One region of the Candidatus Merdisoma sp. HCP28S3_D10 genome, then DNA from elsewhere that is predicted to be linked to it. Evidence: a T-box and tRNA genes for the amino acid it is inferred to sense, from the RefSeq annotation. Region 1 holds a T-box; the other holds one or more tRNA genes.
The links. A T-box is a leader RNA that pairs with one kind of tRNA and senses whether it is charged. The one in region 1 lies ahead of pheS (phenylalanine--tRNA ligase subunit alpha), so its partner is inferred to be a tRNA-Phe.
Positions count from the first base shown of each region.

Region 2: it has a tRNA-Phe gene. The T-box ahead of pheS (phenylalanine--tRNA ligase subunit alpha) is inferred to sense a tRNA for this amino acid. The anticodon was not compared.

Region 1 is NZ_JBQHTG010000002.1:268,603-279,492, forward strand. It holds gene ACTNCH_RS06420 (acyltransferase) at 1-200, shown strand, start outside; gene ACTNCH_RS06425 (alpha-1,2-fucosyltransferase) at 178-1,110, shown strand; gene ACTNCH_RS06430 (family 6 glucosyltransferase) at 1,129-1,986, shown strand; gene ACTNCH_RS06435 (oligosaccharide flippase family protein) at 1,976-3,517, shown strand; gene ACTNCH_RS06440 (acyltransferase family protein) at 3,536-4,567, shown strand; gene ACTNCH_RS06445 (transposase) at 4,820-5,584, shown strand; gene ACTNCH_RS06450 (ATP-binding protein) at 5,701-6,993, shown strand; T-box leader at 7,080-7,316, shown strand; gene pheS (phenylalanine--tRNA ligase subunit alpha) at 7,522-8,541, shown strand; gene pheT (phenylalanine--tRNA ligase subunit beta) at 8,557-10,890, shown strand, end outside.
Region 2 is NZ_JBQHTG010000007.1:16,958-27,847, forward strand. It holds gene ACTNCH_RS12525 (Lrp/AsnC family transcriptional regulator) at 24-506, shown strand; gene ACTNCH_RS12530 (aminotransferase class I/II-fold pyridoxal phosphate-dependent enzyme) at 503-1,681, shown strand; gene ACTNCH_RS12535 (tRNA (cytidine(34)-2'-O)-methyltransferase) at 1,682-2,179, shown strand; gene ACTNCH_RS12540 (cell wall hydrolase) at 2,192-3,457, shown strand; tRNA gene ACTNCH_RS12545 (tRNA-Phe) at 3,577-3,649, shown strand; tRNA gene ACTNCH_RS12550 (tRNA-Gly) at 3,725-3,795, shown strand; THF riboswitch at 4,012-4,108, shown strand; gene folE (GTP cyclohydrolase I FolE) at 4,195-4,752, shown strand; gene ACTNCH_RS12560 (HD domain-containing protein) at 4,761-5,237, shown strand; gene folP (dihydropteroate synthase) at 5,256-6,071, shown strand; gene folK (2-amino-4-hydroxy-6-hydroxymethyldihydropteridine diphosphokinase) at 6,072-6,884, shown strand; tRNA gene ACTNCH_RS12575 (tRNA-Ser) at 7,001-7,089, opposite strand; gene ACTNCH_RS12580 (RNA polymerase sigma factor) at 7,295-7,834, shown strand; gene ACTNCH_RS12585 (hypothetical protein) at 7,824-8,978, shown strand; gene ACTNCH_RS12590 (hypothetical protein) at 9,136-9,591, shown strand; gene ACTNCH_RS12595 (6-phosphofructokinase) at 9,708-10,781, shown strand; gene dnaX (DNA polymerase III subunit gamma/tau) at 10,802-10,890, shown strand, end outside.

The DNA of each region.
Region 1 (10,890 bases):
GCTCCTGGATAGGGGAAAAGGTTTGTATCCTGTCTGGTGTTTCTATTGGGAAGAAATGCATAATTGGAGCAGGATCAGTGGTCACAAAATCTATACCAAGTTATTCTATAGCAGCAGGTAATCCTGCAAAAGTGTTAAAAGTATATAATTTTGAGTCGAAAAGATGGGAAAAATATAATGAAGAAAATGGAGAAAAATAAAATTTATTTGCCATTGCAAGGAAGAATTGGAAATCAACTTTTTCAATATGCATTTGCAAGAAAACTACAATTAGAAATGCCTAATAATCCCACAATTATAATGGATGATTCTGACATTATCCGATGCAATTGGGAAAATTCCTTAATGTATTATGATTTGCCGAATGTGGAATATATACATGAAAGCATTCTTGAAAATCGTTTTGTGATGACAAAACAGTATTTTCTTAGAAAAATATACCGAGTTTTAACACGAAAAAAAAATTATATGGAAAAGTTTAGGATTGAAAACAAATTAAATCCTTTTTTTAATAAATCAGGACTTTTCTTCTGTGAAAATGGTTATATGGAACAGCATTTAAATATAAAAAAGCCGATTTACATTGAGGGATATTTCCAGTCACAAAAATATTTCAATGAAATAAAAGCGGATTTACTGACTTTGTTTGATGGGACACAATTTCCTGATTATGACAAGTATCCGGGACTTTACAAATTGCGTGAACGAAACAGTGTTTGTATAAGCGTAAAGGTTGAGCATAATGTTGGAAGTTCTATGTACGATGTGTGTTCAATGAAATATTGGGAAGAAGCCATTCAATATATAATAAAAAATGTCGATAATCCGTTGTTCTTTATTTGCTCGGATAATGTAGATTATGTATTGGAGCATTTGATTGACGCTTCAAAATACGATTATGTGGTTCAGGATAAAAGCAAACCGGTCTATGTGTCGCTTGCAGCAATGAGTGAATGTAAGAATTTTATTATAGGAAATACTACATTTGGTTGGTGGGCACAGTATTTATCTAAAGCGGATAACAAAATTGTTGTAGCTCCTTCCAGATGGATGTCGGTTGATATGCCAATTGATTTATATGAAGATAGCTGGCATTTAATTGAAGTATAGAGAATGTGAGGAATGTTTATGACAAAAAGCATTGGAATATTATATATATGTACAGGACCATATGTATTATTTTGGAAGGACTTCTATGAGTCATTTGAAAAGAATTTTTTACCCAGTTATGAGAAAAGATATTATGTCTTTACAGATGCCGAGGAAATCTTTGCCGAGAACAATATAAATGTAAAAAAAATAGCAATTGAGCCAATGCCTTGGCCGCTTATTACGCTTTTTAGATTTTCAACATTTTTGAAGATAGAAGATGAGCTGAATAAATGTGATTATCTCATGTTTTCGAATGCAAACATGATTTGTAATGAGATTATCACACCGGAAGAATTTTTGCCAAGAAAAAATGAAGTGCTATCTGTGACTGCACACCCGGGATATTATGGAAAAAGTAAAATAGAATTTCCTTATGAGAGAAGAAAAATTTCTTCGGCATATATACCGTGGAACTGTGGAGAAAATTATGTGATTGGTGCGATGTTCTGTGGTACAAGTGATGCATTCATTAAGATGTCAAAAACGCTCAAACATAATATTGAGGAAGATTTAAAAAAGAATATTATTGCAAAATGGCATGATGAATCACAGCTAAATAGATATATCGTTAATAAACCGGGAGTTCGTATATTAGAGCCAATGTATTGCTATCCTTGTGGCATGGAAGTTTCATATCCTAAGAAAATATATGCTGTAAGTAAACAAGCAAAATTTGATGTTAAGTCCTTTAAAGGTCAGTATGCTAAGAGACAAAGTAGTGTAAGAAAATCTTTGGGCGTCTTGAAAAGAAAGCTGTTATTGAAAGAAAGACTTATGTATTTGATAGACGTTATCTCAGGAGCTCATATTAAGGAAATAAGTGATGAAGAATAAAAAAGCTACTTTAATAAATATATTTGCTGCATTTATTACACTCGGGGTCCAAATGTTTATTAGCTTTTGGTTATCCCCTTTTGTTGTAGGAAAATTAGGCGAAGAGGCATATGGATTTATAAATTTAGCTAACAATTTTGTCTCATACGCCAGCCTTGTTTCCGTTGCAATTAATTCGATGGCTTGTAGATATATATCTGTAGAATATAATTCAGGCAATAAAGAAAAGGCAAAGTCGTATTTTTGCTCTGTCTTTATCTCAAATTGCTTTTTGTATGGGCTAATATTGATTATTTCCATTTTGTTTGTTTGGAAATTGGAATACATTGTGAATATCACAGCCGCATTGGTGTTCCAAGTTAAACTGACATTTTTACTGAGTTTTGTAAATATGGGAACATCTTTAATAGGCACGGTTTATACGGCTGCAGCATTTACAACAGGAGAAATGCACTATAATTCGATTGTGCAAATAGTATCGAATGTAATTAAAAGTATACTAATATTTACCCTTTTCTCTTTTTTGCCAGCAAAGGTTTATTATTTGAGCTTAGCAACTCTTATTGCTGGCATTGTAACTCTTTGGGGAAATTACAAAGTTACCAAAAAATTGTTTGTTGATTTTGATATAGATAAAAATTATTTTGATTTCGGTAAACTAAAAGTATTGTTGAAGTCGGGATTTTGGGTATTGATATCTAATATAAGCAATTTGTTACTAAATGGATTGGATCTTTTATTTAGCAACTGGTTCATCAGTAGTGCTATAATGGGGCGTCTTTCTTTGGCTAAGCAAATCCCCTTGGCGTTAAGTAATGCCTTAGGCGTGTTTTCAAATATTTTCTCTTCAGCCTTAACGAAAGTTTTTGCGTCAGATGGCAACAACAAACTTATTTATGAAGCCAATAGTCAGCTGAAAATATTGACGATGTTTTTCACGGTTCCATATGCTGGTATTATTGTGTTTGGATATGATTTTTTAAAGCTATGGTTGAGTGACACAAGCTATACAGGAACACAGTTCGTAGAAATATATATTCTCATGCTCTTAGTGCTTTTGGATATTATTATCAGCACATATATGTACAGCATTCATTCTATATTTATTGCTATTGATAAAGTTAGGATATATTCAGTTGTACTGCTCGTTTCAAGTATAATCAGTATTGCAACTACCCTAATACTTCTGAAATGTACTGGATTAGGTGTTTATGCTATAGCAGGAACGAGTACAGTAATTTTAGGGTTTACGCATGGAGTTGTTGTTCCGGCGTGTGCAGCAAAATTACTGCATCGACCTATATGGACGTTTTGGAAAACAGAATTTAGATCCTGGGTATCATTAGCTGTTGTATGTGTTGTTTTCTTTGTAGTAAAAAATTTGATGGATTTCCCTAATTGGATTAGCTTTTTCGTTAATATATTGATTGTAGGTTTGATTGGGTATATATTGGAATTTATTCTCATTTTTAGCAAACAGGAGAAAAATGAGATAATTAGCATTATAAAACTCAAATTGATAAGAAAATAGGGGGGAGAGAGAAAACTTTTGTTGAAATATAAAAATAGAGATAAAATGATTTTTTATTCTTTTTGGATGACTATTCTAATAGTTGTCTATCACCTAGCTCCTCATTTGATTGAATTGTCAGAATTTAATGAGGGGGGGAGGTACCTGAGACAGTTTTTTGAAACATTTGGGCCAATTGCATTAAATTATTTTTTCGCTGTTTCTGCATATAAATTTTTTGTATCTGAAAAATCTTGTGGAGATAAATTAAAGAAACGATTAGTGACACTTATTGTTCCCTACATTGCTTGGAATACAATTTATATCAGCCTGTATATTTTGCAAAATGGATTGCCCAATATTAGAACGGTTATTTTAGGATATACATTGACACCTTTTGATGGACCGTTATGGTATATTTTTGTATTATATATTTATTTGGCAATTTCCTCAATTTGCATGAGTCGGTGGACTTGGCTATCAACAAAACTTGGATGGCTAATTATTATATTGACATTTGTGGTGGCAGCGTTTCACCATGCTGTGATTCATTCATTGATCAGCTTTCCGTATGACTGGTGGGTTGAAAGAACATTAAGAATGGCACCGCCATTCTTATATGGTGTATATTGTTCAAAGCATAAATTAATTGAGCTTGGTAGGCATAGTACAGTTATACCAGGAATTATATCGATGATATGTTTATTAAGTTCCACGATTTTAGGCGATAATGTTATTATAACACTATTATTATATTTATGTACATTGTCATTATGGAATGTTCTTCCTAATTTTACATTGAAGGCTGATTCGATAATTAAAAATGATATGTTTATAATATATTCAATACATGAGGGAATAATTATAGTAATGCTTGCTGTGTGTAATAAGGGAAATGTTCATTTTGGAAAATACAGTAGCTTGATTTTCATGATACTTCTCGAAACAGTGCTGATTGTTACAATAGGGTTTTGCTTGAATTTGATTATTAGAAGACTGCCTACAGTAGTTAATATCATATTTACCGGGGGAAGAAATGAACATCACAACAAAGAGAAAAAGCAATATTGAATTATTAAGAATTTTATGTATGATGCTATTATAAAAGTGGACACGGAAGGGTAGAGAAAAGCCTAACCGTGGAGTAATATAAAGGCGAGTATTCTACCGGAAAGGAGCTCGTCTTTATGTCAAAACACTTGAATCTGTTGGAAAAGGAATTTCTAATCCGGCAGTACAAAAGCAACTACCGTATCAAAATGAGTGACTTCTGCGAAGCAAACCACATTTCAACCGGTGCATTCCAGAAGTGGATTAAGTAGTATGATGAAGGCGGCTTTTATACGAATCAATCATCAGCAGGATATAAGCGATAACTATGTGTACAAGGCCTTTCGTTTTCTGGGAATAAAGGCAAAAACCAAGCATCAGGTGCATTATCGTCCTAGAAAGGTCCGAGATCTGTACCCAAATCTTATCTTCACAACTTGGGATACCGTAGATTGTCCTCGCCAGGTAATTGTTTCGGATATGACCACATTGAAGTTCTGGATTTTCTATTTTGAGGTCACTTTCTACTTCGATGTATTCACAAAGCAAATCCTGACATGGAAACTGTCTGAGCGTCGAGGAGGTCGAGATCAATATGTAGATGGGTTAGCAGACGTAGTGGAAATGCTAAAGGGCCGTGAGGAACCGACAATCCTCCATACAGACCAGGGCTCGGTTTATGCCTCAATGGCATACAATGCTCTAATACTGGACACAAATATTATTCGTTCTATGTCGCGGGCGGGAAAACCAACGGACACCCCTGTAAACGAAGCACTGAATGGCTGGATTAAAGAAGAACTGTATATGGATTTCCAGTTAGATCAGTGCCGTACAAGAGAAGGGGTAAAGGCCACCCTGCGGCGCTACATCGACTTTTACAACAAGCAGCGTCCCTGCTTTGCAATCGGTTATGACACGCTGGATAACTACTGCAAACGTTTCTATCGAGGTGAGTTTGAAAAGAAGGATACCTTTTCAAAGCGCATCCTGACCGAGGAACCAAAATTCGTGCACTGCTATAAAATCCTTATTTAGAAACAGAAAAATGCGATTTTTTGGCGAAATAAACTTGGAAAAATGTGAAAAATAAAATTGAAAAATCCAGAAAAATGTGCAATACTAGTATCATCAACAATTAGGTGGTGATTTTATTGAGACGGAATGCAATACAGGATCTGGTAAACTGGAAATCCAGTGAAGATCGTAAACCTATGGTGCTAAAAGGTGCCAGGCAGGTGGGTAAGACCTGGCTGATGAAGGAATTTGGCCGAAATTATTATGATAAGATTGCATATTTTAATTTTGATGAAGAAGATGAATTGAAGTCTGTTTTTGAGGTTAATAAGAATCCACAGAGAATTCTGGAATTACTATCCATGATTCAGGGTGAAAAGATTGAACCGGGTACCACATTGATTATCTTTGATGAGATACAGGAGTGCCCGGAAGCATTGAATTCCTTGAAGTATTTTAAGGAAAAAGCCAATGAGTATCATGTGATTGCGGCAGGCAGTCTGCTGGGAACGCTTTTAGCGCAGCCAAAATCCTATCCGGTTGGAATGGTAAATTTACTCGATATCTACCCGCTGACTTTTGATGAGTTTCTGGAAGCGACGGAGCCATCTCTGTATGCTTATTATATGAGCATTCAGAAAGAGCAGCAGATAGAAGAAATTTTTCATAATCGACTGTTGGAGGTCTATCATAATTATTTGATTATTGGCGGAATGCCGGAATGTGTTGCGTCTTGGATAAAATACAAAGATCCGGCCAAAGTTTCGCGTATTCAGCATGAATTGATAGAGGTTTATGAAAATGATTTTTCTAAACATAACGGCAAGGTCAATAGTGGACGAATCCTCATGGTATTTCGCAGTATCGTGGCGCAGCTTGCCAAGCCAAATGAAAAGTTTATGTATGGTGCAGTACGGGAGGGAGCCAGAGCGAGAGACTTTGAAGAAGCGATTGAATGGCTCGTTTCGGCTGGCATGCTGAATCGGGTTTATAATGTCTCCAGAATGGAGCATCCGTTGTCGGCGTTTGACAGGCTGGATCAGTTTAAACTTTTTCTTTTTGATACAGGCATGCTGAAAACTATGGCAGGAATTGATAATAGTGCGATCCTTTTAAAAAACGACTATCAGTTTAAAGGACCGCTGACAGAAAATTTTGTTCTGCAGCAGCTTCGCGGACAATTTGAGGTGGAGCCCAGATATTATTCGGATAAAAACAGAGAAATTGATTTTGTGCTTCAATATGGGACGGAGATTATCCCGGTTGAAGTGAAGGGCGGAGAAGATAAATCAGCACCATCGTTTAAACGGTACATTGCAGAGCATGAACCGAAATATGCGTTGCGCTTTTCAAAAAGAGGTTATCGGAAGGATGGATACATTTCTAATATTCCGTTATATCTTGCGCGGAAAACAAAGGAACTGTTATAAAAGTGAAGTGGAAAGTTGAGTACCTACGTTGTCAAATAAGTACTTGACATCTTCGCCCGTAAAGGTTTAAAATAACCTTTGATATGACAAATGCAACGAAGGTGCACAGTAACCTTTCTTCTTCTTTCAGAGAGAGACCGTCAGCGGCTGTGAGCGGGCTTAAGTTCAGAAGAGAGTGTGAAATTCCCACCGGAGCAGCATCGCTGAAGAGATTTGGTAGGCGGTGACGTAACCTGCACGTTACGCAGAAGATGAGAGCCTGTCTGATAAATGAAGAGACAGGAATCAGGGTGGTACCGCGGAATATATGCTCCGTCCCTACTGTGTAGGGATGGAGCTTTTTTTGCGCGTTTGCATTGAGAAGGGCAGGCAGTTTCAAAAGCAGGCAGTTGGGTGCTTGCACACAAATGTCTGCTTTTGAAATTGCCTATGCGGCGAAAGCCGCGAGTTTCAGAAAGCGATAGCTTTCTGAAACTGCCCTGGAGTACACGTCCCTCAAAAACCAATAATTCAGGAAAGGTGAGAACAATGAAGGAAAAACTGCAGAAAATCCGGGAAAATGCCATTGCGCAGATTCGGGAAGCGAAAAATCTGAACACATTGAATGAAGCTCGCGTGGCCATTCTTGGTAAAAAGGGTGAACTGACCAGCGTATTGAAGAGCATGAAGGACGTGGCTCCGGAGGACAGACCGAAGGTAGGCCAGCTGGTTAATGAGACCCGTGAAGAGATTGAAAGGGTTCTGGAAGAAGCCAAGGCAAAGATGGAAGCCATGGTTCGCGAGGAGAAGCTGAAGGCAGAGGTTATCGACGTAACGCTTCCGGCGAAGAAGAACAATGTAGGACATCGTCATCCGAATACCATTGCCCTGGAGGAGGTTGAGCGTATCTTCGTAGGTATGGGCTACGAGGTGGTAGAAGGACCGGAGATCGAGTACGACCTTTACAATTTTGAAAAACTGAATATTCCGGAAGGACATCCGGCCAAGGACGAGCAGGATACCTTCTATATCAATAAAAACATCGTGCTGCGTACCCAGACTTCTCCCTGCCAGGCCCGTGTGATGGAGCAAGGAAAGCTGCCGATCCGTATGATCGCTCCGGGACGTGTGTTCCGTTCTGACGAGGTGGACGCAACTCATTCCCCGTCCTTCCATCAGATTGAAGGTCTGGTTGTGGACAAGAATGTTACTTTTGCGGATCTGAAGGGTACGCTGGAGGAGTTTGCCAAGGAGCTGTTCGGCGCCGAGACGAAGACCAAGTTCCGTCCCCATCATTTCCCGTTTACGGAGCCCAGCGCCGAGGTAGATGTAAGCTGCTTCAAATGCGGCGGTAAGGGCTGCCGGTTCTGCAAGGGCAGCGGCTGGATCGAGATCCTGGGCTGCGGTATGGTACATCCTCACGTACTGGAGATGTGTGGGATCGATCCCAACGAGTACACAGGCTTTGCCTTTGGCGTAGGTCTGGAGAGAATTGCGTTGCTGAAGTATGAGATTGACGACATGAGACTGTTATACGAAAATGATATTCGTTTCTTGAAACAGTTCTAAGGAGGGAGAAAAACAATGGATACATCTTTATCATGGATTAAAGCGTATGTGCCGGATCTGGATGTAACGGCGCAGGAATATACAGATGCAATGACACTTTCCGGAACGAAGGTGGAGGGCTTCACCAGACTGGACGCAGATCTGGAAAATATCATCATTGGTCAGATCGTGAAGATTGAGCAGCACCCGGACGCGGATAAGCTGGTAGTATGCCAGGTTAATATCGGAGAGGCAGAGCCGATTCAGATCGTTACAGGCGCCCCCAATGTCAAAGAAGGACAGAAAATTCCGGTAGTTTTGGACGGCGGCCGCGTAGCAGGCGGACATGACGGCAAGATGACTCCGGGCGGAATCAAGATTAAAAAGGGAAAGCTTCGCGGAGTGGAGTCCAACGGTATGATGTGCTCCATCGAGGAGCTGGGTCAGAGCCGGGAGATGTACCCGGAAGCGCCGGAATACGGAATCTATATTTTCCCGGATGACGCAGTGGTAGGCGAGAACGCTATCCACGCCCTGGGTCTGGACGACGTAGTATTTGAATATGAGATTACCTCCAACCGTGTGGACTGCTACAGTGTCATCGGTATAGCCAGAGAGGCAGCGGCGACCTTCCGGAAGAAGTTTGTACCGCCTGTGGTAACCGTAAAGGGCTCCGGCGGAGATGTCAATGATTATATCAAGGTAGATGTAAAGGATGCGGATCTCTGCCCCCGTTATTGCGCGAGAGTGGTCAAGAATATCAAGCTGGCTCCCTCACCGCAGTGGATGCAGCGCAGACTGGCTGTAAACGGTATCCGCCCCATCAATAATATCGTGGATATCACCAATTATGTAATGGAAGAGTATGGTCAGCCCATGCACGCCTACGATCTGGATACCATTGCGGGTCATCAGATTCTGGTGCGCCGGGCAGAGGAAGGCGAGAAGTTCGTGACCTTGGACGGCCAGGAGCGTACCATGGATGAGAATGTTCTGATGATCTGCGACGGTGAGAAGGCTGTGGGAATCGCAGGTATCATGGGCGGTGAGAATTCCATGATTACAGACCATGTAAAGACGATGCTGTTTGAGGCTGCCTGCTTTGACGGCGTGAATATCCGCCTTTCCGCAAAGCGTATCGGTCTTCGTACCGATGCTTCCGGTAAGTTTGAAAAGGGTCTGGATCCGAACAATGCCCAGGCTGCCATCGATCGTGCCTGCCAGCTGATTGAGGAGCTGGGAGCCGGTGAAGTGGTAGACGGTATGGTTGACGTTTATTACGGAAAGAGCGAGCCTTCCAGAGTGCCCTTTGACGCGGATAAGATCAATGGTCTTCTGGGAACCGATCTCAGCAAAGAGCAGATGTTGGATTATCTGAAGCTGGTCGAGCTGGATTATGATGAGAAAACCAATGAAATCGTAGCGCCCACCTTCCGGCAGGATATTCACCGCCTGGCAGATGTGGCAGAGGAGGTAGCGCGTTTCTTCGGTTACGACAATATTCCGACCACACTGCCGAGAGGAGAGGCTACCACAGGTAAGCTTCCGTTCAAGCTTCGCGTGGAGGCTGTGGCAAGAGATATCGCTGAGTTCTGCGGCTTTTCCCAGGGTATGACTTATTCCTTTGAGAGCCCGAAGGTATTTGATAAGCTGCTTCTTGACGCGGAGGATCCCATGCGCCGGGCAATCCGGATTTCCAACCCGCTGGGCGAGGATTTCAGTATCATGCGTACTACCTCCATGAATGGTATGCTGACTTCTCTGGCTACGAACTACAATCGCAGAAATAAGAATGTACGTCTGTACGAAATGGGTAATATCTATATCGCGAAGGCGCTTCCGCTTCAGGAGCTTCCGGATGAGCGGATGCAGTTCACCCTGGGTATGTATGGCGACGGCGATTTCTATAATATGAAGGGCGTTATCGAGGAGTTCTTCGATAAGCTGGGTATGCGCGACCGTGTACACTATGATCCGAAGGCCGGTAAGAATTATCTCCATCCGGGACGTCAGGCCAATATCTATTATGACGGCAAGCTGATGGGCTATCTGGGTGAGGTTCATCCGGTGGTTGCCGACACCTATGGCATCGGCGAGCGGGCTTATGTGGCTGTTCTGGATATGCCGGTGGTAACGGAGATGGCGACCTTTGGTCGTAAGTATGAGGGAATTGCCAAGTTCCCGGCAGTAACCCGTGATATCTCCATGGTGATCCCCAAGGAGGTGCTGGCAGGCCAGATCGAAGAGGTGATTGAGCAGAAGGGCGGCAGCTATCTGGAAAGCTTCCAGCTGTTCGACATCTACGAGGGAAGCCAGATTAAGGAAGGTTATAAGTCCGTGGCTTATTCTATCGTATTCCGCGGTAAAGAT
Region 2 (10,890 bases), on a different contig from region 1:
AACCTGATGGGAGGGCGAAAGCAATGAGAGAAAAGATTTTGACATTCATTGAGAAAAACAGCCGCGTGGATTTGGCGGATCTGGCAGTTATGCTGGGAGTAGAGGAGGCGGCGGTCGCCAATGAAATCGCGGATATGGAAAAAGAAGGAATTATCTGCGGTTATCATACCCTGATTGACTGGGATAAGACCAGCGAGGAGAAGCTGACAGCCCTGGTCGAGGTGAAGGTTACGCCCCAGCGGGGCTTCGGCTTCGATAAGGTGGCAGAGCGTATCTACAATTACGCAGAGGTGGACAGCGTATATCTGATTTCCGGCGGCTTCGACTTTATGGTCATGATTGAGGGTAAGACCATGCGGGACGTGGCGCAGTTTGTATCCGATAAGCTGTCACCGCTGGATTCCGTTCTCAGCACTGCCACACATTTCATATTGAAAAAATACAAGGATCATGGTTCTATTATGGTACATGAGAAAAAAGACGAAAGGATGCTGGTGACACCGTGAGAAACCCATTATCAGACAAAGCAGTTTCGATTCCCTGGTCCGGCATCCGTAAATTCTTCGATGTGGTAAACGAGATGCCAGACGCTATTTCCCTGGGCGTGGGCGAGCCGGATTTTGATACGCCCTGGCATATCCGGGACGAGGGAATCTATACCCTGGAAAAGGGACGTACCTTTTATACCTCCAACGCAGGCCTGAAGGAGCTGCGGGAGGAGATTGTGCGGTATCTGGAACGCCGCATCCATGTAAGCTATGATCCGCTCCGGGAGGTGCTGATTACCGTAGGCGGCAGCGAAGGAATTGATATGGCCTTCCGCGCCATGCTGAATCCCGGGGACGAGGTCCTGATTCCCCAGCCCAGCTACGTGTCCTACGAGCCCTGCTGTGTGCTGGCGGACGGCGTACCGGTGATCATCAACCTGAAGGAGGAAAATGAATTCCGTCTGACGGCCCGGGAGCTTCGCGACGCCATTACAGATAAAACCAAGATTCTGGTTCTGCCTTTCCCGAACAATCCTACCGGCGCCATCATGACCCAGAAGGATCTGGAGGAGATTGCGGAAGTCATTATAGAAAAAGATATCTATGTGATGTCCGATGAGATTTATTCCGAGTTAAGCTATGCGGGCGACCATGTATCCATTGCCAGCATTCCGGGAATGCGGGAGAGAACCATTCTGATTAACGGATTTTCCAAGGCCTATGCCATGACCGGCTGGCGACTGGGATATGCCTGCGGTCCGGCAGAGATTATCAGCCAGATGACCAAGCTTCATCAGTACGCCATCATGTGCGCGCCCACCAACAGCCAGTATGCGGCGGTGGAAGCCCTGAAGAACGGCGACGAAGACGTGGCGATGATGCGGGAGTCCTACGATCAGAGACGCCGTTTCCTAGTACATACCCTGCGGGAAATGGGACTGTCCTGCTTTGAGCCCTACGGCGCGTTCTATATCTTCCCCAGCATTAAGGAATTTGGCATGACCTCGGAGGAATTTGCGACCCGCTTCCTGATGGAAGAGAAGGTGGCCGTGGTTCCGGGAACTGCCTTCGGAGCCTGCGGAGAGGGATTTTTACGTATTTCCTACGCGTATTCCCTGGAGGATCTGAAGGAGGCAACCAGCCGTCTAGCCCGTTTTGTGGAGAAGCTGCGGGCGGAAAAGGGAGCGAAATAAATGGCACTGAACATCGTACTTCTGGAGCCGGAGATACCGGCCAATACAGGCAACATCGGAAGAACCTGCGTAGCGACGGGCACCCGTCTGCACCTGATTGAGCCCCTGGGCTTCCGCCTGAGCGAAAAAGATCTGAAGCGGGCCGGTATGGACTACTGGCCGCAGCTGGATGTGACAACTTATGTAAACTATGAGGACTTCCTGCGCCGGAACCCCGGTGCAAGACCTTATATGGCAACCACCAAGGGACAGAAGGTTTATACGGAGGCAACGTTTGAACCGGACTGCTATATCATGTTCGGCAAGGAAAGCGCCGGAATTCCGGAGGAACTTCTTCTGGAAAATCAGGAGCGCGCTATCCGGATTCCCATGCTGGGAGACACCCGTTCCCTGAACCTGTCCAATTCTGTGGCGATTGTGCTCTACGAGGCGCTGCGCCAGAACGATTTTCCGGGTATGCGCCTGGAAGGATACCTGACGAAATACGACTGGAGATAGAGGATTTTACAGATGAAGCATACACGTCTTCTGAAAATGGCATATCGGTTTGGAGGAGTGGCCCTGGCGCTGACGCTTGGGTTTACGTCCTATGCCGTTCCGGATCAGAGCGACGTGGATAACATTCAGAACGAGATCGATAAGACGCAGAACGAGATCGACAAGACCCAGAACGAGATCGACGCCACAAAGGATAAGAAGGATCGGCTCCAGGAGGCCAAATCCCAGATGGAGGATTACCTGAAGGATCTGAATAAGCAGTATTCCGGTCTGGAAAGCCAGATTTCCGAGCTGAATAAGCAGATTGCCAGTAAGCAGGAGGAGATTGCGAAGACCCAGGAGGATCTGGAGAAAGCGAAGAATACCGAAGAGAAGCAGTACGCAGATATGAAGGCCCGGATTCAGTATATGTATGAGAATCCCAGGAGCTCTTTTATCGAAATTCTGCTGGAATCCGGTGATTTTGCCAGCGCGCTGAACCGCGCCGATTACGCGGAGCGGATTTCCGAGTATGACCGGGATATGCTGGAGGCTTATGCGGCCCACAAGGCGGAGATCCAGGAGCAGGAAGAGAAGCTGGAGGCGGAAAAAGAGGCGCTGGACGAGATGCAGGCTTCTGTGGAGAAGAAGCAGAAGGAGGTATCGGCTCTGGCCAGCAGTACCTCCGGGAAAATCAGTAAGCATGTAAATGACATAGCGGCAGCCCAGGCGGATATCGACGGCAAGAGCAATACCCTGGCGAATCAGCAGGAGGTGCTGAAGCAGCTGATCGCGGAGAAAAAGAAAATCGAGGCCCAGATTGAGGCGGCCAAGGCAGCGGAAATAGTCGGATCTCTGGGCGATGTGACCGGAGTGCGGACTACGGAGCTGGAGTACGTGCAGTACGGCGCGTACAGCGCCAGCGAGGACGAGATAAAGGCTCTGGCTACGCTGATTTACTGTGAGGCAGGCAACCAGGGGGCGGAAGGCCAGCTGGCGGTAGGCGCGGTGGTGATGAACCGGATCCGGGATCCCCGTTTTGCCCAGGGGGATATTATGAGTGTGATCCGGGCTTCCGGTCAGTTTTCGCCGGTTACCTCCGGGCGTTTCGATCTGATGCTCACCGATGGGGCGGGATCTGTCACCGAATCCTGCTACAACGCGGCTAACCGGGCCATCGCCGGGGAGTCCAATGTGGGAAACCGGACGTTTTTCCGGACGTATGCGAATTATCCGTCCTTAAGCGGATTGGTCATCGGCGCCCATATTTTCTCCTATACCTGGAATTATGCTTCCTGATAAGGAAGATACTATAAATTCCTGTCCACAAGTTATAAAAAATTGCTTGACAAAATTATTTTGATAGAGTAGAATATCACTGTTGCGACACATGAAAATAAAATGTGTGAAAGCAAGAGGCCCAGATAGCTCAGTTGGTAGAGCAGAGGACTGAAAATCCTCGTGTCACTGGTTCGATTCCGGTTCTGGGCATGTATTGAGCACTTGGCGAGGTATTCTCGAGCCTAGTGATCATGGTGTTTCCATGTAAATATTCTCATAGCGTCTGCGGGTGTAGTTCAATGGTAGAACACCAGCCTTCCAAGCTGGATACGTGGGTTCGATTCCCATCACCCGCTTATTTTTATGCTCAAATTTAAGTAGAGAAGGTGATGTGAATCGAACCTTCGGTTCGTTCTCCGCTCCGCTCCGGTCGGTGCTAAACAGGTGCCACTGGCACCTAGCACCCCATCACCCGCTTTTTTTTCATCCAAAATATAAACAAAAATCTATATACAGAAGTCTCTGTATATGCTATAATCCCCTTGATAACAAATTTTAACAATAGAATAATATGCAAAATAGGTTTTCATGCGTCAAGTGTTCAGCGGATGGGGAGTTGCCGCCGAAACGAAAAGTTCGTCTTACGGTATGGAGACCGCACCCGTTGCAGCAATATAAGATTCATAAACAGCGTCTCATATTGTGAAGGGATATTTTCGTCATATGTTCTGTCACAGCCTGGAGGTGCTGTTTTTATGATGGATTATGAGAAAATCAAGGCCGGAGTCCAGCTTATGCTGGAGGGAATCGGCGAGGACGTAACAAGAGAAGGCTTATTGGAGACGCCGGATCGGATTGCGCGTATGTGCGCTGAGATCTACGGCGGCCTGTACGAGGATGCGTCGGTGCATCTGAAAAAACAATTCACAGTCGAGCGGAACGACATCGTAGTAGAGAAGGATATCACCTTCTATTCCGTGTGCGAACATCATTTACTCCCCTTTTACGGAAAAGCGCATATCGGGTATATACCGAACGGTAAGGTAGTAGGCTTAAGCAAGCTGGCCCGTACCGTAGATGTATTTGCCAGAAGACCTCAGATTCAGGAAAAGCTCACGTCCCAGATCGCGGACGCGCTGGAGGAAAGCCTGGATCCCCAGGGCGTTATCGTCATGTTGGAGGCTGAGCACATGTGTATGACCATGCGCGGCATCAAAAAGCCCGGCAGCAAGACCGTCACCATGGTGACCACCGGCTGCTTTGAGAACAATTTTGAGCTGCAGAACCGCTTCCTGAGCATGGTGCGCCAGTAATGGGCGGCATGGAGCGCGTAAACCGGATCTGGAACCACCCGGCCTATCAGGAGGCTTTGGGGAAGCTGACGGCCTACGAGGCAGAGCGGGAATTTTGCCGCCATACGCCGGAGCATTTTCTCAGTGTAGCCCGCCTGACCTACCTGCTTGCCCTGGAACAGGGGGTAGAAGCCGATAAGGAAATCATCTATGCGGCCGGACTTCTGCACGATATGGGCAGATACCTTCAATATGAAAATGGGACGCCCCACGACGAGGCAGGCGTGAGGCTGGCAAAGCCCATATTGCAGGACTGTGGTTTCTCGGAAGGCGAGAGCGCCGAAGTGCTGAAGCTCATCGGAAGTCACCGTACCCAAAGCGACGCGAGGGATCTGCCGGGATTGTTTTACCGGGCGGATAAGCTGTCGCGGAGCTGCTTTCTGTGTCCGGCCCAGACAGACTGCAACTGGCCGGAGGAGAAGAAAAATCTGGAAATTAAAGTATAAGATATAAGGGGAAAAGGTATGAGAATCGGAACCAAAGAATTTGATGTAAAAAATAAAACCTATATCATGGGAATCCTGAATGTAACCCCGGATTCCTTTTCCGACGGCGGAAAATGGAACCATATGGACGCGGCTCTGGCTCATGCGGAGGAGATGATCCGCGAGGGCACCGCCATTCTGGATATCGGCGGCGAGTCTACCCGTCCCGGCCACCAACAGATTACCGAAGAGGAGGAAATCGAGCGGGTAGCCCCGGTCATCGAGGCAGTGAAAGCCCGTTTTGACGTACCCGTATCCATTGATTCCTACAAGGCGAAGGTGGCGGCGGCAGCCATTGAAGCGGGAGCCGATCTGGTCAATGATATCTGGGGGCTCAAATACGATCCGGAGATGGCCGGACTCATTGCCCGCACCGGAGTGGCCTGCTGTCTGATGCACAATAAGAACAACACAGAGTATCAGGATTTCTACCCGGATATGCTCCGGGAAACCGCGGAGTGCGTAAAGCTTGCGAAGGAAGCAGGTATCGCTGACGATAAGATTATCCTTGACCCGGGCGTAGGCTTTGGAAAAAATTACGAGCAGAATCTGGAGACCATTTTACATATGGAGCGGTTCCATGAGCTGGGATACCCCATGCTGCTTGGCACATCGCGTAAATCCGTGATCGGTCTGACTCTGGATCTGCCGGCGGATCAGAGAGTAGAGGGAACCCTGGTGACGACCGTGATGGCTGTGATGAAAAAGTACGCCTTTGTCCGGGTTCACGACATTAAAGAAAATCAGCGCACCATCCGGATGACCGAGGCGATTCTGAAAGCAGGAGAGAACTAAATGGATAAAATACAGATCAAAAATCTCGAAATATTTGCCAATCACGGCGTATTCCCGGAGGAAAATAAGCTGGGACAGAAATTTGTCATTTCCGCAACCCTTTACACCTCCACCCGGAAGGCGGGGAAGACGGACGATTTGACTGCCTCCATTCATTACGGTGAGGTCAGCCAGTTTATCACAAAATTTGTTCAGGAGCACACCTGGAAGCTGCTGGAAACGGTGGTGGAGCAGCTGGCGGAAGCCATGCTTCTGCAGATTCCCCATCTGGAAAAGGTGGAGCTGGAGATTAAAAAGCCCTGGGCTCCGGTGGGACTGCCTCTGGAGACTGTGTCTGTCTCCATTGAGCGGGGCTGGCATACCGCCTACATCGCCATGGGTTCCAATATGGGCGACAAAAAAGCTTATCTGGACATGAGCGTGCTTGGACTGCAGCTCACGAAAGGCTGTATCGTAGAGACAGTGGCCGATTATCTGGCCACCGAGCCCTATGGCTACACGGAGCAGGACGAATTCCTGAATAGCGTCATGAAGATCCGGACTATCCTGCCGCCCCATGAGCTCCTTGATCGTCTCCACGAGCTGGAGCAGGAGGCCAACCGGGTCCGCGTGATCCACTGGGGTCCCCGGACGCTGGATCTGGATATTCTATTGTACGACGACCTGATTCTCGATGACGAGGAGCTTCATATTCCCCATATCGAGATGCACAAGCGGGATTTCGTGCTGATTCCGTTGGCACAGATCGCGCCCTGGGTGCGGCATCCGGTATACAACCAGACGGTGCAGGAGCTGCTGGATAGATTAAAATAAGAAAAGCGGCGGCGGTTTTCACATAGACGGGATTACGGAAAAACAATAAAAAGCAAGACAGGACTGTATCATGGAAATTCAGGATACGTCCTGTCTTGCTTTTTGCTATAAAGAAACGGAGGAGGAGGGATTTGAACCCTCGCGCCGGTGCTACCGACCTACTGGTGTTCGAAGCCAGACCCTTCAGCCACTTGGGTACTCCTCCATTGCTGAGAACCAGTGACTAATAGTATAATATATTTTCCGGTGCATTTCAAGAGCGGGATTTCAAAATCGCCTGCCTGTGTTATGGTACAGAAGATCTGATTTATATAAAAGAAAACCATTTTGGTGCTTCACTACATTCTATAAGTGTAAGATAAAATTCTTATAAGTCGACTTAAAGAAGAAAGGTAAAAGGATAACCATTTATGAATGATCATGAAATCGAGCAGTTTATCCTTACATATGGCTGTGATATTCTGCGCTTTTGCCGGATGACTGCCGGCGGAAGCGAGGCAGGAGACGATCTGTATCAGGATACCATGCTGAAGCTGACTGAAAAAAAGCAGACATTACTGCTTGGCCCGCACACGAAAAGTTATGCCTTATCCACAGCCTTGTTTCTCTGGAAAAACAGCAGAAGAAAATACGCCGCCAGAAACCGCATACTTCCTATGGAAAGTGTGGAGGCGCTGGAAGATACCGGCTGGCAGTGTCTGGCTCAGGCCAGTGTCATTTCCCCGGAGCAGGAGCTTTTGCAGCAAAATGAACTGGAGACGGTACGAGGTGTTGTTGCCGCTTTGCCTGAGAAATATAAGCTGCCCGTTTACCTGTTTTATTCTGCCGATATGCGGATCTCTGAAATAGCAGAAATTCTGCACATTCCGGAGGGGACGGTAAAAACAAGGCTCAGAAAGGCGAAAAATTTATTAAAAGCCAGATTGGAGGCACTCGGTTATGAACGATGAGAGACTGGAGCAGCTTTTAAAGCAGGCCCTTATTCCTGAAATTAAGGAGGACGATTTGAAAATGAAGAGAAAGATAAGAAGTTCATCTGTAACTCATAAAACTGTTCTAAGAAGAACGATAAAAAATCGGAGGCACCTTCCGGCAGCAGTGGCTGTGGCAGCACTTCTCATAGCCTCATCTGTTATTGTCTTTGCTGCCTGGCGCTATCTCTCTGCCAGGGACGTGGCAATGGCCAATGCGGACGAGCAGCTGGCTTCGCATTTTGAGCAGAGCAATTGGCTTTCAGAATATGAGACACAGCACTGCAGTGATTATGATATCACACTTCTGGGTGTGGTCTCCGGCAACGAAATCTCCGAACATTTATCCAAGGATGATCAGGGCAATGTGGATGGAGACAGGACCTATATTGCGGTAGCTATCGCCTACGCAGACGGAAAGCCTATGCCGGATGTGCAGAGCGACGACTTCGAGCGCACACAATTTTTTGTATCCCCCTATATTCATGGCCTCAACCCGGAAAAATATAATGCCTATACCTTAAGCGGCGGCGTTACCTGCTTTGTCTCAGACGGGATCCAGTACCGGCTGGTGGAGATTGACAATGTGGAATACTTTGCGGACTGCGGCATCTATGTGGGAGTGTCCGATGGCGATATGTATAATAATCAGGCATACATCTATGATACGGATACCGGTGAAATACTCAGGAGCGAGACCTATCAAGGGGTAAATGCCCTGTTTGACTTGCCGGTAAACACTGCAAAAGCAGATTCTGTAAAAGCTTCCGGAATTATCACCGACATCAATGATTCAGAATCGAACGGAGGATATCTTTGGATATTATCGGAGGGCGACCGGTGGCTCAATAGCCTTACGACGGAAAATATAAATGAAAAAGCCAAACCGGTGGAAGACTCCAGAAAAACCGTTACCGCAGAGGAATTTATCTTTGAGGAATCCGGAGAAACATTGGCTGACGCGGATACGGCTGCTGCAATTATGAAAGAATATTTCCCGGACGGCGCCGGAATGAGTGTCATCATGGAAAAACATACGGCCGCCATGGACGATGCCTGGGTGGAGACCTATACGCTGAATCCGGACGGAACGATTACCTGTCTGAGATATGTTCCCAGATAGCGTTCTTTAAAAGTTGTAAGAAACCATATCGTATACACTGAGTTCTAACAGTAAAAAAACGGGTACAAGCCGGCAACGCTGGGTTTGAACCCGTTTTCACATGAAAAACACGCTTTCTTTCCGGAAATGCTGTATAATGAATCCGGAGGTGAACAGGATGAAAGAATTAACTGCTTATTATAAAAATCTGAAACGACTGAAAAAACAAGCCATACTCCTTTATCTCGGTCTGATTGCCGTGCTGATGATTCTGGTGAGTCGCTTTCTGGGCGCACCGTTTCCTCATCGGGAGACACTGCTTTTCTTTACTTACCGGGTAAATGGCCGGTTTTTTGATAAAACCTGGATTATGTATCTGCTCATTGCCCTTTCCGCTCTGCTTACATTCATAGCAGAGGGAGTCCAAAGCTACCGGAATGTCAATGCTTTCCGGGCGATTCTTTATCAGGACTGCGACAGCGAGAAGCTGCTCCGTCTGGCTGACGAGGGAATCCGGTATGTTCCCTATGAATTCTACAGGAGTCGCCGGAAAGAAGAGGCGCAGGAATATGAAGCCTATGTCCTGAAACATGGCGGAACCCTGGGTGTGCGGCAGGCACTTTTAAAACCATAGCACAGCTCACTTCCTCCTTGTGAGAATTCCGAACTTATGCTACACTAAAGATAACTATCGCCAGGCAGTTGCCATGGTGAACTGGAATAGAAAATATAATCATGGAGGCGTGCAATATGAAAAGAATCGGAATGCTGACCAGCGGCGGAGATTGTCAGGCGCTGAATGCTACAATGCGCGGAATCGTAAAGGGTGTATGCAACGCACTGGATGAGGTAGAGCTTTACGGCTTTGAGGAAGGCTATAAGGGTCTGATTTACGGAAATTACCGGATGCTGACCCCGAGAGATTTTTCGGGAATTCTGACCAAGGGCGGAACTATCCTGGGAAGCTCCCGCCAGCCCTTCAAAATGATGCGGGTGCCGGATGAAAACGGACTGGACAAGGTAGAGGCCATGAAGCATACCTACCATAAGCTGCGTCTGGACTGCCTGGTGATTCTGGGTGGAAACGGAACCCAGAAGACTGCCAACCTTCTTAGGGAGGAGGGTCTGAATATTATCCATATGCCGAAGACCATTGATAACGATATCTGGGGCACGGATATGACCTTTGGTTTCCAGAGCGCAGTGGATATCGCTACGGATTGCATCGACTGTATCCATACTACGGCAGCCTCCCACGGCCGTGTATTCATCGTGGAGGTTATGGGACACAAGGTAGGACAGCTGACCCTGCACGCAGGTATCGCCGGAGGAGCGGATATCATTCTGATTCCGGAGATCCCCTACAGCATCGACAGTATCTGCCAGGCCATAGAGGCCCGCAATAAGCAGAAGAAGGGCTTCACCATTCTGGCGGTGGCAGAGGGCGCGATTCCCAAGGAGCGCGCCGAAATGAGCAAGAAGGATTTGAAGAAATTCATGGAGACCTACAAGTATCCGACCGTGTCCTATGAGATCGCGGATCAGCTGACCAAGCGTCTGGGCACCGAGGTCCGCGTCACGGTTCCGGGACATACCCAGCGGGGCGGAAGTCCCTGCCCCTACGACCGGGTCCTGTCCACCAGACTGGGCGCGGCGGCTGCACAGGCCATCGTAGACGAGGTATACGGATGCATGATTGGTATTGTAAATGGAGAGTGCCAGCGGATTCCGCTGGAGGAGTCTGCGGGTAAGCTGAAGTTTGTAGACCCGAATTCTTCTATCATATCAGAAGCAAAGATGATTGGCATCAGCTTCGGAGATTAATCAGGAAAGGGATATCATATATGTCGTATATGGCCCTCTACCGGAAGTTCCGGCCTACAGAGTTTGGAGATGTCCGGGGACAGGATCACATTGTAACTACATTAAAAAA